Regions from separate parts of the Rhizobium sp. 9140 genome, predicted to be linked through region 2. Evidence: riboswitches for the same ligand, from Rfam matches in the RefSeq annotation. Region 2 holds a riboswitch; the other holds the start of a gene.
What was found. A riboswitch is a leader RNA that binds a small molecule or an ion and turns the genes downstream of it on or off. The one in region 2 is predicted to bind thiamine pyrophosphate.

Region 1: linked by a shared signal. The riboswitch ahead of GA0004734_RS15380 (ABC transporter permease) and the one ahead of thiB (thiamine ABC transporter substrate binding subunit) in region 2 are both predicted to bind thiamine pyrophosphate.

What each region holds. Positions count from the first base shown of each region.
Region 1 covers NZ_FJUR01000001.1:3,275,831-3,283,538, forward strand. The annotation lists gene GA0004734_RS15355 (TRAP transporter large permease) at 1-759, opposite strand, end outside; gene thiD (bifunctional hydroxymethylpyrimidine kinase/phosphomethylpyrimidine kinase) at 804-1,604, opposite strand; gene thiE (thiamine phosphate synthase) at 1,601-2,260, opposite strand; gene GA0004734_RS15370 (hydroxyethylthiazole kinase) at 2,244-2,996, opposite strand; gene GA0004734_RS15375 (ABC transporter substrate-binding protein) at 2,993-3,937, opposite strand; gene GA0004734_RS15380 (ABC transporter permease) at 3,934-4,731, opposite strand; TPP riboswitch at 4,847-4,950, opposite strand; gene istB (IS21-like element helper ATPase IstB) at 5,131-5,889, opposite strand; gene istA (IS21 family transposase) at 5,886-7,382, opposite strand; gene GA0004734_RS15395 (addiction module antidote protein) at 7,630-7,708, opposite strand, start outside.
Region 2 covers NZ_FJUR01000001.1:463,346-471,053, reverse strand. The annotation lists gene GA0004734_RS02165 (M48 family metalloprotease) at 1-1,299, opposite strand, end outside; gene thiQ (thiamine ABC transporter ATP-binding protein) at 1,593-2,342, opposite strand; gene thiP (thiamine/thiamine pyrophosphate ABC transporter permease ThiP) at 2,339-3,991, opposite strand; gene thiB (thiamine ABC transporter substrate binding subunit) at 3,999-4,964, opposite strand; TPP riboswitch at 5,058-5,186, opposite strand; gene GA0004734_RS02145 (thiamine diphosphokinase) at 5,324-5,974, shown strand; gene GA0004734_RS02140 (ABC-F family ATP-binding cassette domain-containing protein) at 5,977-7,708, shown strand, end outside.

The sequences.
Region 1 (7,708 bases), 2.8 Mb from region 2:
GAAAAACGGCACGGCGAGCAGCAGGAACTTGGACAGGCCGGCAACGGTCGTCGAGAGGATCGCCGGTTCCGGCAGGCTGCTGCCGAATGTGATCGCGAAAGCGGCCGCCGCCAGAAACGCATGCGCCAGCGGCGCCGACAGGAGAAGCCCGAACCCTGCGACGAGCGCCAGAAAGAGGCTCGGCGGCCAGGAGGTCTCGATGACGACATGGCTCGCGAGAAGATGCGCCGCCACGCCAAGCATCGGCCCGGCAACCCCACGCACCATGTCCCCCTCGGCGATGCGGGTGAGGACCAGCGTTACCAGCAGGGCCGCGCCGCCCAGCATCGGCAGGCCGAAGCGCAGGGCTTCCGGCACGCCGAGCGTCGGCGATGTGCCGCCGACCATCTCCATGACCGCTCCGCCGCCGAAGACGAGCACGAGCCCGGCAAGCACCGAGACGCCGTCCGCGCCGATAAAGGCAAGCCGCCGCGGCAGGGGCGGCAGCCGCGACACCAGAATGTCGAGCCGCATGGCGAGCGGGCCGCTCAATGCCAAGGGCGCACCGAGCGCGATCAGCCCGATATGCAGCCAGATCCCGAGGTCCTCCGCGCCCGTCAGCCCGGTTGCGAACCCGTAGCGCAGCACGACGCCGGCAAGCACCACCGCCAGCATGATCGCCAGAACCAGCCCGGCCAGCGTGCCGAGAATGCGGTCGAGCCCGCGCAGCACGGCACCGGCAATGCGGGCCGGCGCCCCGAACGGCCGACGCGCGCCGATATGGCCGGAGCCGGTCTCAAGACCTCTTCGGCGCGCCGCGCCCGTCACGCCCTCCACCACCTGTAGAAATGGTGCACAGGCCCCCGCCCCTTGCCGATCGCCACACCGCGCCCCGCTTCCAGCGCCTGATGAAGATAGGTCTTCGACAGGCTGACGGCCTCGACCAGCGCGTAACCCCGCGCGAGATGGGCGGTGATGGCGGCGGCGAGCGTGCAGCCCGTGCCGTGATCGTTGCGCGTGGCGATGCGCGGTGCGGCGAAGGTTCGCACGCTCTCGCCGTCGAACAGCAGGTCGATGCTCTCCGGCCCATCGCCGTGCCCGCCCTTGATGAGCACGCTCGCCGCGCCGGCTTTCAGGATCGCCTCCGCCTGTTTCGTCACACCGGCACGGTCCTGCGCGATCGGCAGCCCCGTCAGAAGGGCTGCTTCCGGCAGGTTCGGCGTCACCACCGAAGCGCGCGGCACGAGCACGGTCCGCAGCGCCTCGATCGCCTCCTCCCTGAGCAACCGGTCGCCCGAGGTCGCGACCATGACCGGGTCGAGCACGACAGGTCCCGCAAAAGCCAGGAGGCCCGAGGCGATGGTCTCGATGGTCTCGGCGCGCGACACCATGCCGATCTTCAGCGCCCGGACATCCATGTCGGAAAACACCGCCGCCATCTGCGCGGCGATCAGGCGGCACGAGATATCCTCGACCGCCGTCACGCCCGTCGTGTTCTGCGCCGTCACGGCGGTGACGACGCTGGTGGCGAAGGTTTCCAGCGCGGAAAACGTCTTGATGTCGGCCTGGATGCCGGCACCGCCGCCGCTGTCGGAGCCGGCAATGGTAAGCGCGATCACGGTCATGTCAGATCCTCCAGCGCGGCATCCACGGCCGTGCGGAACGCGCGGGTCGCCCCGGCGATCTCGTCGGCCCGGAAGATAGCCGAGATCACCGCCACGCCATCCGCGCCCGCCGCGATCACCGCCGGCACGCGCGACAGGTCGATGCCGGCGATGGCGCTGACGGGCATCTCCGGCCGAAGGACGCGGATCGCCTCGCGCAGCGCGCGCAAGCCTTCAAGACCGACCGGCGGATCGGGATTGACCTTGGACAGCGTTTCGAACACGCCGCCGATGCAGGCGTAGTCCACCGGCGCCCGGCCCGCGCGCGCAGCATCCGCTGCCGTTTTCACGGTCAGGCCGATGATTGCGGCATCGCCGAGCAACCGCCGCGCCGTCTCCGCATTCATGTCGTCGGCACCGAGATGGACGCCGTCGGCGCCCGCCGCCAGCGCCACGTCAACCCGGTCGTTGACGACGAAGGCGGCACCCGTGCCGGCAAGAGCCGCCCGGATTGCGCTCGCACGCTCGACCATGACGCGCGTGGAGGCCGTCTTGTCGCGGTACTGGATCAGCGTTGCGCCATTGCGAGCGGCCAGCAGCGCCAGTTCGGGCAGCGGCGCGATCTCCGCCAGCGATGCATCGACGATTGCGTTCAGGCGGTCATCGACCTTGCGAATGTTCGTGATGGTCATGTCGAATCCTTGCGAGGGAAAGAATGTCGGTGTCATCGATGGCTGCCAGCGCATCGAGAAAGGCGGCCGCGAACGTGCCGGGACCGCGCGCATGGGGCGCCGCCCGTTCCGCGGCGACCCCGGTCACCGTCAGGGCTGCCGAAGCCGCCGCAAGCGCATCCGGCGCGACGGCCAGAAACGCGGCGATGACGCCGCCCGAGAGGCAGCCGGTGCCGGTCACCTGCGCCATGAAGGGATGCCCGTTGCCGATCTCGACGGAGGCCGAACCCATTTGCAGCAGATCGACCGGGCCGGTGACGATCCGCAGGATGCCGGGCATGTCGCCGATCAGGGCCATTTCGGCGCGGTTGCCGCGCACGACGGTCGGTTGCAGCGCGATCAACTCACGCGCAAAGGCCAGCCTCGACGGCGAATAGTCGCAGTGCACGGGATCGACGATCCACGGCTTACCCTGAGCCCGCGCGACCGCGACACCGAGCCGGATCGCCGCGCGGCGCTCCGCATCCAGCGTGCCGAGATTGACGGTCAGCGCATCGGCGCGGCCGACGAAGCTTTCCACCTCCTCCAGCGACCCGGTCATAGAGGGCATTCCGCCGATGACCGTGATGCCGTCGGCGGTGAACTTCTGCACCACGCTGTTCATGAGGCAATGGACGCGCGGCCGCGCCTGCCGCACCCGCGCCAGCATGCCTGCGACGGTTTGCGGTGTGATGTCGCTCATTTCAGCTCAACGGCGATATCGGCGACATCAGGCGCCTTCGCGATCAGCCCCTCCTCCTGCATGAAGGCACCGAACCGGGCGTAGCGGCCGGTATCGAGCGCAAAGGGGCGCTTGGCGAAGCGCGGCAGCGTGTCGAAGAAGGCGGTGCGGTTCAGCTCGTCGTCAAGGTTCGGATAGGCCTTGGCAAACAGCGCCCAGGCCTCGTCAGGATGATTGGTGAGAAAGATCGAGGCCTCCTCGACGGCCGAGAGGAAGCGCGGCAGACGATCGTCGTTCGCGAGGTCGCGATGGGTGACGAAGACCAGTTCGTCATAGACGGGAATGCCATGCTCCTCCAGAAAGAAGGCCCGGCCGGGATGTCCTTCGAGCTTCATCTGCGTCAGCTCGAAATTGCGATAACCGCCGATGGTCGCATCGACCGCGCCCGAGATCAGCGACGGCGACAGTGAAAAGTTGACATTGACGAGTTCGACATCGCCCTTCGAAAGGCCTTCGGACGCCAGCATGCGCTCCAGCAGCACATCCTCGAAGCCCGAGACGGAATAACCGACCTTCCGGCCCTTCAGGTCCTTCAGGCTCTTAATCGGCCCGTCGGCCAGCACCGTCACCGTGTTCAGCGGCGTCTCCACCAGCGTGCCGAAGCGCACGAGCGGCAGGCCCGCTTCATGGTCGCGGTAGAGATTGGGCTGATAGTGGATGCCGATATCCGCCTGTTTTGCCGCCACGAGCCGTGGCACGACGGAAGGATCCGCCGGCGGCACGAGCGTGACGTCGAGCCCCGCTTTGGCGAAGAGGCCCTTTTCCTGCGCGATCACCATGGGCGCATGGTCCGGGTTGACGAACCATTCGAGCAGCACGGTCAGCTTGTCGGCGGCCTGCGCGGAGATGGTGGCGAAAAGGCTGGACAGGCCAAGCATCGTCGCGATGAGAAGACGGATCATTGAGATCTCCAGGATGAGACGGTTTGAAGGGTTCGACGTTCGGAATGCGAGCGGCCGCCCTCGCGCGCCCAGGGCGCAAGACGGGCGGTGAGCAGATCGACCAGCAGGCGCAGGAGCAGCGTCATGACGGCGAGCACGACCATGGCGGCGAATACGGTCGCGGTCTGCATGCGGGCATTGGCCTGCACCATGACGAAGCCGAGGCCGGCCGACGCGCCGACCCATTCGCCGACCACGGCGCCGAGCGGCGCCAGAGGTGCGGCAACACGCAGGCCGGAAACGAGGCTCGGAAGCGCCAGCGGCGCACGCACGGACACCAGCGCCTGCCAGTGCGAGGCCTGCGTCAGGGACACGGCGTCCACGATGTCCCGCTCCGTGCGGTTCAGCCCGTCGGCAAAGGCGGAGGCGACGGGAAAGAAGATGATGAGCACGGTCATCGCGACCTTGGAGGCCATGCCGAAACCGAGCCAGACGACGAGAACAGGGGCCAGCACGAAGACCGGCAGCACCTGAAGGATGAGGATCGTCGGCCAGACGAACGGCCCGATGCGCGGGCTCGCCGCCAGCACGAACGCCGTTCCCGCCCCGAGCACAGCACCGGCCACGAGGCCGATGAGGATTTCCGACAGCGTGACGAGGCTCTGGGCCAGCAGAAACGCCGACTGATCCCGGAACACCCTAGCGACCGCGAGCGGCGACGGCAGCAGATAGGCCGGCGGCGAAAACACGGCCGTTCCGGCTTGCCACAACAGAACCAGCGCGCCGAGCCCGAGCGCCGCATGAAAGGCGCGCATGGCTAGCAGCAGCGCATGCGCGGCGGGGAAAGCGGACGAACAGCATACGGCATGTGCGATCTCCATACGTGGCGACGGAGATCCAGGCGAGCGGAGAAGAGAGAAAGGGCCGTGGGCGGACACCTGTTTCCGTTCCTACGCCGGTATGACCCGGATCAGGTTCATAACGGTTCGGCTCTCGCCATCTCAGCCCTCGAAAGGACACCCGTCGGAATGTCGCCAACCTATGAAAATGCAGGTGTTTTTGTCAACACCCTTGCGCACGCGTGTCAACGGCGGAGTAAAATCCTGCCACGCGGCGGCGCAAAAGTCGGCCACTTGTGGCGCGCGCATGAGACCGCCGGGAGGGCTTAGGCCCGAGCGGGGGTCTCATGCGCGCGTTGCGATTTTCGAAGGGCGTCAGCCGGCCTTTCGGGCGCGGCTTTGGGCGAGACGATAGCTGTCGCCGTTCATCTCGAGGATGCTGACGTGATGGGTGATGCGGTCGAGCAAAGCGCCGGTCAGGCGCTCGGACCCCAAGGTTTCCGTCCATTCGTCAAAAGGAAGGTTGCTGGTGATCAGGGTCGCGCCTCGCTCGTATCGTTGCGAGATCAGCTCGAACAGCAATTCCGCGCCGGTCTTTGACAGCGGCACGAAGCCCAGTTCATCGATGATCAACAGCTGGTAGGCGGCCATCTGCTTCTGGAACCGGATGAGACGCCGCTCGTCGCGCGCCTCCATCATCTCGCTGACCAGTGCGGCCGCTGTCGTGAACCCAACGGACAGGCCCTTCTGGCAGGCGGCCAGGCCGAGGCCGAGCGCCACATGGGTCTTGCCCGTGCCGCTGGGGCCGAGAGCGATAACGTTCTCCCTGCGCTCGATCCATTCGCAGCGCGCCAGTTCCAGCACCTGCATCCTGTTCAGCTTTGGGATGGCGGCGAAGTCGAAACTGTCGAGGCTTTTGACGACCGGGAACCTGGCCGCCTTGATGCGACGCTCGACCTTGCGACGGTCCCGTTCGATCATCTCCCGCTCGGCAAGCCGGGTGAGGTATCCGACATGATCGACGCCTTCGGTGGCGCACAGCCGGGCCAGCTTCTGGTACTCGCGCTGGAAACTCGGCAGCTTCAGGGTTTTGAGATAATGGGTGAGAAGGATCTCGGGTGCTTGGGTGTTCATGCGACTTCTCCCGCATCCGACGACAGGAGACGCATATACGCCTTCGCCGATGTCGTCTCGACCGTCGCCCTCGGCAAATACGGGTAGATGGACAGGTCCAGTCTGGGCGGCCGGCGTTCCACCCGGCACAGGATCAGATGCTTGACGGCGTCAAAGCCAATGGCGCCAAGCTGGATCGCCTGCTTCACCGCCGCATGCAGATCGGCGAGTTCGAAGCTCTCCAGCAGGCGGAGGACCTGCACGTACTCACGCCGGCCGTGTTTGGCCATGCGGCCTTCCATCAACCGGCGCAGCGTAGCGAACTCTTGCGGCAAGTCCCAGCCCTGGAGGGGCGCTGCCTGATCCAGCGAATTGATCTTCTGCTCGATCAGCGGCAGGTAATGGACAGGATCGAAGACGACGTCTTCCCGTTCCCAGCACCGAGGATGGCGGGCGATGATCTCGCCACGGCCACCAATGACCACTTCGTTGACATAGCCGCGCACCCACACATCCTGATGGCCATAGGCGACCGGGACGGAATAGTCGTTGGTCTTGTAGCGCACCAGCGACTGCGCCGTCACCTTGGCACTTGCCTGGTCGCAGGCATCAAATGGCGAGGCTGGCAAGGCGCGCATGGCAGCCAGATCGCGCCGCAAGCGCTCGCCGATCGTCTCGCTCTCGCCGCGCAGCCTGTCGCGCTGGCGCTTCCGGCACTGCTCCTCCAGAAAGGTGTTGAACGCCTCCCATGTCGCAAACTGCGGGATCGGTACCATGAAGTTGCGCCGGGCATAGCCGACGAGACCCTCGACGTTCCCCTTGTCGTTGCCCTTGCCGGGACGGCCATAGCGATCCCGGATAAGGTAGTGGGACAGGAAGCCGCTGAACAACGTCGCGCGCTTGCGGGTGCCGTCAGGCAAAATCTTCGCCACCAGGCAACGGTCGTTGTCGTAGACGATCGATTGCGGCACGGCGCCGAAGAAAGCGAACGCATGGACATGGCCATCGACCCAGGCCTCGGCCACTGCCGCCGGATAGGCCCGCACGTAGCAGCCGTCGCTGTGCGGAAGGTCGAGCACGAAGAAATGCGCCTTCTGCTCGACACCGCCGATGACCACCATCGCCTCACCGAAATCGGCCTGCGCATGGCCGGGCGGATGCGACAGCGGCACGAACACTTCCTGGCGGCGCTGATCCCGCTCGCGCATGTAATCCTTGATGATCGTATAGCCGCCAGTGAACCCGCATTCGTCTCGAAGCCGGTCAAACACCCGCTTGGCCGTATGGCGCTGCTTGCGCGGCACTTGTCTGTCTTCGTCCAGCCAGTGATCGATCGTCGAGACAAACGCATCCAGCTTGGGCCGCCGGATCGGTGATTGTCGCTGATAGCCAGGTGGCGTCGAATAGGACAGCATCTTGGAAACGCTGTCGCGCGATATGTTGAAATGCTTTGCAGCCTGACGCCGGCTCATGCCTTCCGAGCAAGCCAGTCGAACCTTCAGATATAATTCCACGGTATAGATCCCCAGGCCCTCCTGCGCTCATTGCAGAAGAGAAATAGGTGGCCGACTTTTACGCCGCCCGAAGCGGGACAATCCCGCCGCTACCGTGGTCTAATTTTGCACCGCCGCTCTCACGCACGCGACTTTTGCGATACGGCTCATGCCTCTGAAAGGGTTAATTTTCAGCGCTGCGCGCTCTCGCCGCTCAGGCAGATCTGCACGTCGCGACACGTTCAGACGACAGAGTGATCGCCGTCCTCTATGCGGTAATCGAAACCTTCAGTCCAAGAGCCTTTACAACACTGAACAGGGTCGAAAGCTTGGGATCGCCCTTTTCA
Region 2 (7,708 bases):
GTCGGCCGTTGGCTCCAGCGAGGGCATGCCTTTGGGCACGGCCGTAAGGAACCGGTAGATCTGGGTGTCGATGCGCAGCACCGTCACGTCGAAATCCCAACGCTCTGCAGACGCGCGCGCGGTTGCGGCTTCCAGACCATTGATGGTGATGGCGTGGATCGTTTCGGGCTGAAGGCCGGTCACCCAGCCGCTCGCGATATAGTCAGTCAGGCTGCGACGCTGGGTGTCGGCCACGCCATCGAAGCGGATGGCGATCTCGCCGGGGCCGGTGGCGAGCACCGCTTCCGCCTTGTTGTCGATCTGGAAGCCGGCCGGCACATCGAAGCGAATGCCGAGCTTGCCATGCAGGAAGGTCTGTCCGCGGACATAGCCCTCCTGCGGGCTGTCGCCATAGAGCAGGCCGTCGATACCATCGAGGAAATAGTCGCGGCCACGGTCGCCCGTCGTGCCCTCAGGGCCGAAGGCGCGGGCATGGCGGCGGGCGAGTTCCACGCGCTGCGGCGCGTTCGGGTGGCTCGACAGGAAGTCCATGCTCTGGTCGGTGTCCGGATCCACGGAGGAGAAACGGCTATAGGCGGCCATGGCATCGAGAAAGCGTGCGGCGGCATAGGGGTCGTAGCCCGCTTCACCCAGCATGCGCACGCCGATCACGTCGGCCTGAAGCTCCTGATTGCGCGAGAAGGCGGCGAGCCGCAGCTTGCCGCGGGCAAGCGCCTGCTTGCCGGCGAGGTCGCTCGAAAGAACTTCGGAGACGACGCGGCTGGCGATGACTTCGGCTTCCTCGCGCTGCTGGCGCTGGATGCCGTGATTGGCGGTGACGTGCGCCATTTCGTGCGAAAGCACGGCGGCAACCTCGGAGGCGTCGTCGGCGAGCGCCAGCAGGCCGCGCGTGACGTAGAGATAGCCGCCGGGCAAAGCGAACGCGTTGATGGCGGGCGAGTTCAGCAGCGTAATGCGATAGGACTGGTTGGGGTTCTCGGATACAGCCGTCAGCGCGCCGGTGATGCGGGCGACCAGCCGCTCCGTCTTCTCGTCCTTGTATTCGCCGCCATAGCTCGCAACGATTCGCGGATGTTCGCGGGCGCCCATCTGCGCGCGAGGATCGTTCTTCTGGACTTCATCGACGATCTGCGGGGTGGCGGAGGGAGAGACGCTCGGCTCATAGCTCTGCTCGATGGCGCTCTGGCAACCGGCGAGCGCCAGCAGAGCGAGGCCGGCGACGGACGCGCGCAGGGTGCTTGCAATGCCACGGGCCGACAGATGCCCGCCGTTCCGCTCGTTCCGCTCGTTCACCGTCATGCCTCAGCCCATGTTCGCGTCCGGCGGCGTGCCGAACGCTCTTACGGCAGTTCCGGCAGAGCCGCCCTACATCCTGGGAGACGTGCAATCGCCCCGTTTCCCAGAGCCCGATCTAGCCTATTCGTGCCGCCCATGCCTACTGTATAATTCCGCAAAGCCTGGCGGTTTGCGGAAAAAAGCTGTCGCTCTCTGTTGTCCCGTTCCTGTGCCGCGTCGATGCGCGGCTGCCGCTTCGCCCCACCGCGGGTGCCACAGGCGGACGGTCAAATTGTGGCATGCGGTATCAAGGCGGTTCACGGGGCGGGTGAGCGTGCTCCGAGGAAGCGGGCGACAGCTGCTGGTTCGGTCCGACGAAGGAACGCGTCGGACTCTTCGTGGAGGGCGACCTTGCCGTCGCCAAGGAACAGCACGCGATCGGCGAGGCGGCGCACATCGTCGGGATGGTGCGTGACGAGGAGGATCGTGCTGGCTTCCTTCTCCTGCAATACCGCCAGCAGATCCCCCATTTCCTGACGCAGTCCGGGGTCGAGCGCGGCAAAGGGCTCGTCGAGCAGCAGGATCGGGCGTTGGCGCACGAGCGCGCGGGCGAGTGCTACCCGCTGCCGTTCGCCGCCCGACAGCGTCGGCGGCAGGCGGCGTGCGAAGCCTGCAAGCCCCACATCCCGCAGCGCCCGCTCGATCCGCTCGCGATCCTCCCCGTCAAGCTTCAGGGCGGGGCTGATGCCGAGGCCGACATTGGTTGCGACGTCGAGATGGGCGAAGAGATTGTGTTCCTGGAAGATGACCGAGACCGGACGGAGCGCTGGCGGGATCGGTGTCACGTCCTCGCCCAGAATGCTGACGCGGCCTGCGTCCGGCGTCTCGAAGCCGGCGACGAGATTGAGCAGGGTGGATTTGCCGGAGCCGGAGGCGCCGGTGATCGCGGTGATCCTGCCGCTCTCGATCGTGGTATCGAAGAGAAGCGTACGCGGGGCGGAATGGCCGGGGAAGCGGACCGCGACGTTTTCGAGACGGACGGCGATCGTCGGGAGTGTCGTGGTCATGATGCGCGTTTCCTCGGGCTCTCGCGTGCGGTTCCGAGGATGGTGAGGGCGATGCAGACGATGCCGAGGAGGAGGGCGAGGCCGGCAGCGTCCGTGGTGCGGTAGCTGCCCATGCGGCTGTAGAGCAGGTAGGGCAGGGTCACCATATCCTGTGATCCGAACAATGCGACCGCGCCGAGATCGCCCAGAGACAGGGCGCTGGCGAAGGACAGGGCCATCGATAACGGGCGGCGCAGGCCCGGCCAATCCACAAGCACGATGCGGGACCAGCCGGAAATGCCGAGGCTCGTCGTCAGGCGTCCGGTGCGGGCGGCGTGCGTTGCGATGGCAGGTGCCAGCACGCGGGTGACGAAGGGCAGCGCCATCAGCGTGTTGATGAGGGTGATGACGACCGGCGCGAAGCGGGCGACATCGCCGAACGGGCGCAACAGCAGAAACCATCCCGCCCCGATGACGACCGGCGGCACGAGGAGGACCAGCGATGTGCCGGCGGCGACGCTGCCGGAGAAGATATGCGCGAAACGGCCCGGCCGGCGTGGCGAGAGCAGGATCTGGCGCGTCGTAAGCATGACGGTGGCGAGGGCGACCGAAAGAACAGCCGATGCCGCGGCGATGCCGAGGCTGGTCGCTAGCGCCCGGTAGACTTGGGCGTCCGATGCGAGTTTAGCGAGGTCGGAGGCAAGGCCCGAGACAAGGACGGAGACGAGCGGCGCTGCGACGAAGAGGGCTGCGAGCGCGATGACAAGGATATCGGCGAGGATGGCGGTGCGCGACCGGCCATCGAAGCGGCGCACCGGCCGGCCGGTCGTAAAGCCCTCGGTTGCGGGCGGGGTCAGCCAGCGAAGGACGAAGAGGAGCACGGCCGTCACCATGATCTGCAGCGCCGAGAGCGCGATGGCGCGCGGGGGATCGAAGTCGAACCGCAGGGCCTGATAGATCGCGACCTCCAGCGTGCTCGCCGCCGGTCCCCCGCCGAGCGTCAGCACCAGCGTGAAACTGGTGGCGCACAGCATGAAGATAAGGCCGGCGATGCCCGACAGCAGGCCGCGGATAACCGGCCACTCGATGAAGCGGAAGAGCGAAAAGCTGGATATTCCGAGATTGGCAGAGAGGAGCCAGTATTCGCCGGGAATGCGCTCGAGCCCCGACAGCAGCAGTCTGACGGCGAGCGGCATGTTGAAGAAGACATGCGCGACGAGAATGCCGGCGAGCCCATAGATCGCGACGGGCCGGCCAAAATCGAGCATCGCGAACAGATCGTTGACGACGCCTTGCCGTCCCCAGATGCCGACGATGCCGAGGGCTGCGACCAGCGCCGGCAGGCCGAGCGGCAGCGCCATCAGCCGGATGATCCAGATCCGGCCGATAAAGCTTCGGCGCCGGGCAAGCGCCAAGGCCACGGGAATGGCGAAGGCGACTGACAGGAGCGTGGAAAGACCGGCCTGGATGATCGTGGAACGGGCGACGCGCCAGACATAGGCGTCGAAGACAGGGGCGTCGAAGACACCGCTGGTATCCCTCGTGCCCGCCGCCTCACCGGTCGCGGCCAGCGCCAGAGCGAGGATGGCGGCGCCGACGAACAGCGTGATACCGGTGATGCCCGCCACGCCGAGCGCGTGTGTCAGACGGCGATCACGAGCGGCCGGCATGCAGGGGTCAGTTCCGGCTCATGACGGCCAGCCATTCGTCGATCCAGGCCTTGCGGTTCTTGGCGACCTCCTCGGGGCTCATCAGAAAGGTGGTCTTCGGCTGGACCAGCTTTCCGAAAGCCTCCGGCAGCGGTTCGCTGGGGGTTGCCACCGGCATCATCCAGTTGGTCGTGGGCAGGATAGCCTGCGCTTCCGGACCGTCGAGGAAGGCGAGGAAGGCCTTGGCGAGGTCAGGATCGCGCGCGGCCTTCGTCATGCCGGCCACCTCGATCTGGATGTAGTGACCCTCGGCGAAATCGGCCGCCTGATAGCGATCGCTGTTTTCGGCAACCATGTGGTAGGCGGGCGACGTCGTGTAGGACAGAACCATGGGCGCTTCGCCCTTGGTGAAGAGGCCGTAGGCTTCCGACCAGCCGGGGGTGACGGTGAGGATGCGGTCCTTCAGCTTTGCCCAGGCTTCGCCCGATTTTTCGCCATAGACGGATTTTACCCACAGAAGCAGGCCGAGGCCGGGTGTGGAGGTGCGCGGGTCCTCGATGACGATCTTGTCCCTTGCGTCGCCCTCGACCAGTTCCTTCAGGCTCTTCGGCGGTGTCTTCAGCGTCTGCGTGTCGTAGACGAAGGCGAAATGGCCGTAATCATAAGGCACGAAGCTATCGTCCGAAAAGCCGCCGGGAACCTCTAGGGCCGAGGTGTCGAGGCCGTGCGCGGCAAAGAAGCCGGTGGCCTTGGCCTCAGCGACGAGGTTGGTATCGAGGCCGACGACGACGTCCGCCTTGGATGCGGGGCCTTCGAGCTTCAGCCGTGTGAGCAGCTCCACGCCATCGGCGACGCTGACATAGGTCAGCTTGCAATCGCAGGTCTTTTCGAAGCTTTCGGCGATCTTCGGGCCTGGACCCCATTCGCTGGTGAAGCTCTCATAGGTATAGACGGTCAGCGTCTTCGTCTCGGCCGCTTGCGCCCCCGTAAACATGCCCACCGCGAGAAGCAGAGGGACCGTGGTGGTAAAAAGCCATGTGCTGCGCATGCGCGCCTCCTTCAGAATTCGGGTTTCAAGGGGAGTAGCGCTTGCGAGCCGTCTAATCCCTCCGCCGGTGTTAACCGTATCAGGTTCCGCGGGTTGGCTTTCAGCCTCTCAGCCCGTCTTCCCGCGACGAAGGATCGTCGCGCTGGAAAGGCACCCCGTTAGAGCATGCAAAGATCTAGACGCCGTGCCGCCCCTTGGCAAGATCCAAGGTTGCAGGATGCGCGGATGTGAAAGCGCCATGCCGTTCGGGACTTTCGCGCCGTTTGACCTTTGCCTCCGGGGCTGCTTCGCGCTATGGCAGCGCGATGACCGCAACCGCATTCACCATCCTGCTCGGCGGGCCGCTGACGATGACCGACCGGCTGGCCGCGCAACTTGCCGGCACGCGCGTGATCGCCGCCGATGGCGGCATGCGGCACGCGGACGCCATCGGGTTGACACCGGAGCTCTGGGTCGGCGATTTCGACTCGACGCCGGCAGCGCTGATCGCCGCCTGGCCGGACGTACCACGCGAGCCCTATCCGCCGGCCAAGAACGAGACGGACGGCGAGATCGCCGTGGCGGCGGCACTGGAGCGTGGTGCAACGCGGCTCATCCTTGCCGGCGCGCTTGGCGGCGAGCGCAGCGACCATGCCTTCCAGCACCTGTTGCACGGCCTCCACCTTGCCGAGACGGGGCTCGACGTGCTCCTGACCTCGGGCGAGGAGGAAGCGGTGCCGCTGCTGCCCGGCATCACCGAGATGGATTTGCCGAAAGGCTGCCTCTTCTCCGTGCTTGGTCTCGATACACTGAGCGATCTCTCCATTGCGGGCGCGCGCTATTCGCTCGCCCGTTTCGCGGTGCCCTTCGGGTCGTCGCGCACCCTTTCCAACGTGGCGGAAGGACCCGTGCGGCTGACGCTCGGCACGGGCCGCGCGATGCTGCTCGCCCGCCCCCTCGACATGACAGGAGCCTGACCATGGCGCCGCCCATTCTGAAACTCGACGATATCGTTCTCACCTTCGGCGGCACGCCGCTGCTCAACGGCGCGGCGCTGCAGGTGGAGCCGGGCGACCGGATCTGCCTCGTCGGCCGCAACGGCTCCGGCAAATCGACGCTGCTCAAGATCGCCGCCGGGCTGATCGAACCGCAGTCGGGAGAGGTGTTTCGGCATCCCTCGTCCACCGTGCGCTATCTCGAACAGGCGCCCGATTTCGGGGCCTATACCACCGTGCAGGCCTATGCCGAAGCGGGCCTCGGGCCGGGCGACGATCCCTATCGGGTAACCTATCTTCTCTCGCACCTGGGCTTAAGCGGCGAGGAGAACCCGAACGATCTCTCCGGCGGCGAGGCGCGCCGCGCGGCACTCGCCCGGGTGCTGGCGCCCGAGCCCGACATTCTCATGCTCGACGAGCCGACCAACCATCTCGACCTGCCGACCATCGAGTGGCTGGAAGGCGAGCTGCAGAAGACGCGCAGCGCCCTCATCCTCATTTCGCACGACCGTCGCTTTCTGGAGAAGGTCTCGACCGCGACCGTCTGGCTCGATCGCGGCACCTCGCGCCGGCTCGACCGCGGGTTTGGCCAGTTCGAAGCCTGGCGCGACCAGGTGCTGGAGCAGGAGGAACTGGAGCAGCACAAGCTCGGCAAGCAGATCGAGCGGGAAGAGCACTGGCTGCGCTATGGCGTGACCGCCCGGCGCAAGCGCAACATGCGCCGCCTCGGCGCGTTGCAGGATCTGCGCTCCAACTACCGCGGCCACAAGGGACCGCAGGGTTCCGTGCAGGCGAGCGTCTCCGATGCGCAGGAGTCCGGCAAGCTGGTGATCGAGGCGGAGAAGATCACCAAGGCCTATGGCGAACGCATCATCGTTGCGCCCTTCTCCATCCGGGTGCACCGGGGCGACTGCATCGGTCTCGTCGGCCCGAACGGGGCCGGCAAGACCACGCTTCTGAAGATGCTGACCGGCCAGCTGAAGCCCGACGACGGCAAGGTGAAGCTCGGCACCAATCTCGAGATCGCCACGCTCGACCAGAAGCGCGAGGATCTGAACCTCGAGGATACGCTGGCCAACTACCTGACCGACGGTCGCGGCGAGACGCTGCTCGTCAATGGCGAGCAGCGGCATGTGACCGGCTACATGAAGGAGTTTCTGTTCCAGCCGGAGCAGGCGCGCACGCCGATCAAGAACCTTTCCGGTGGCGAGCGAGCCCGGCTCATGCTGGCGCGCATCCTGTCGCGCCCGACGAACCTCCTGATCCTCGACGAACCGACCAACGACCTCGACATCGAGACGCTCGACCTGTTGCAGGAGATCGTCGCGGGCTTTGCCGGCACCGTCATCCTCGTCAGCCATGATCGCGACTTCCTCGACCGCACGGTGACCTCCACCATCGCGCCGGCCGACCCGGAAGCGCCGGATGGCCGCTGGATCGAATATGCCGGCGGCTATTCCGACATGATGGTGCAGCGCAAGGGCGTGGCGGACGAGCGCAAGCGTGCCGAAAAGGCTGAGAAGGCCCGCCAGACCGGTGCCGCTTCGTCCTCCGGTGCCGGCATCGGCAAACCGGCCAAGGGAAAGCTCTCCTTCAAGCAGAAGTTCGCACTGGAGAACCTGCCGAAGGAGATGGAGAAGGCGCAAGGCGAGATCGCCAAGCGCGAGGCCGAGATGGCCGACCCGAAGCTCTTCACCAAGAACCCGGCCCGCTTCG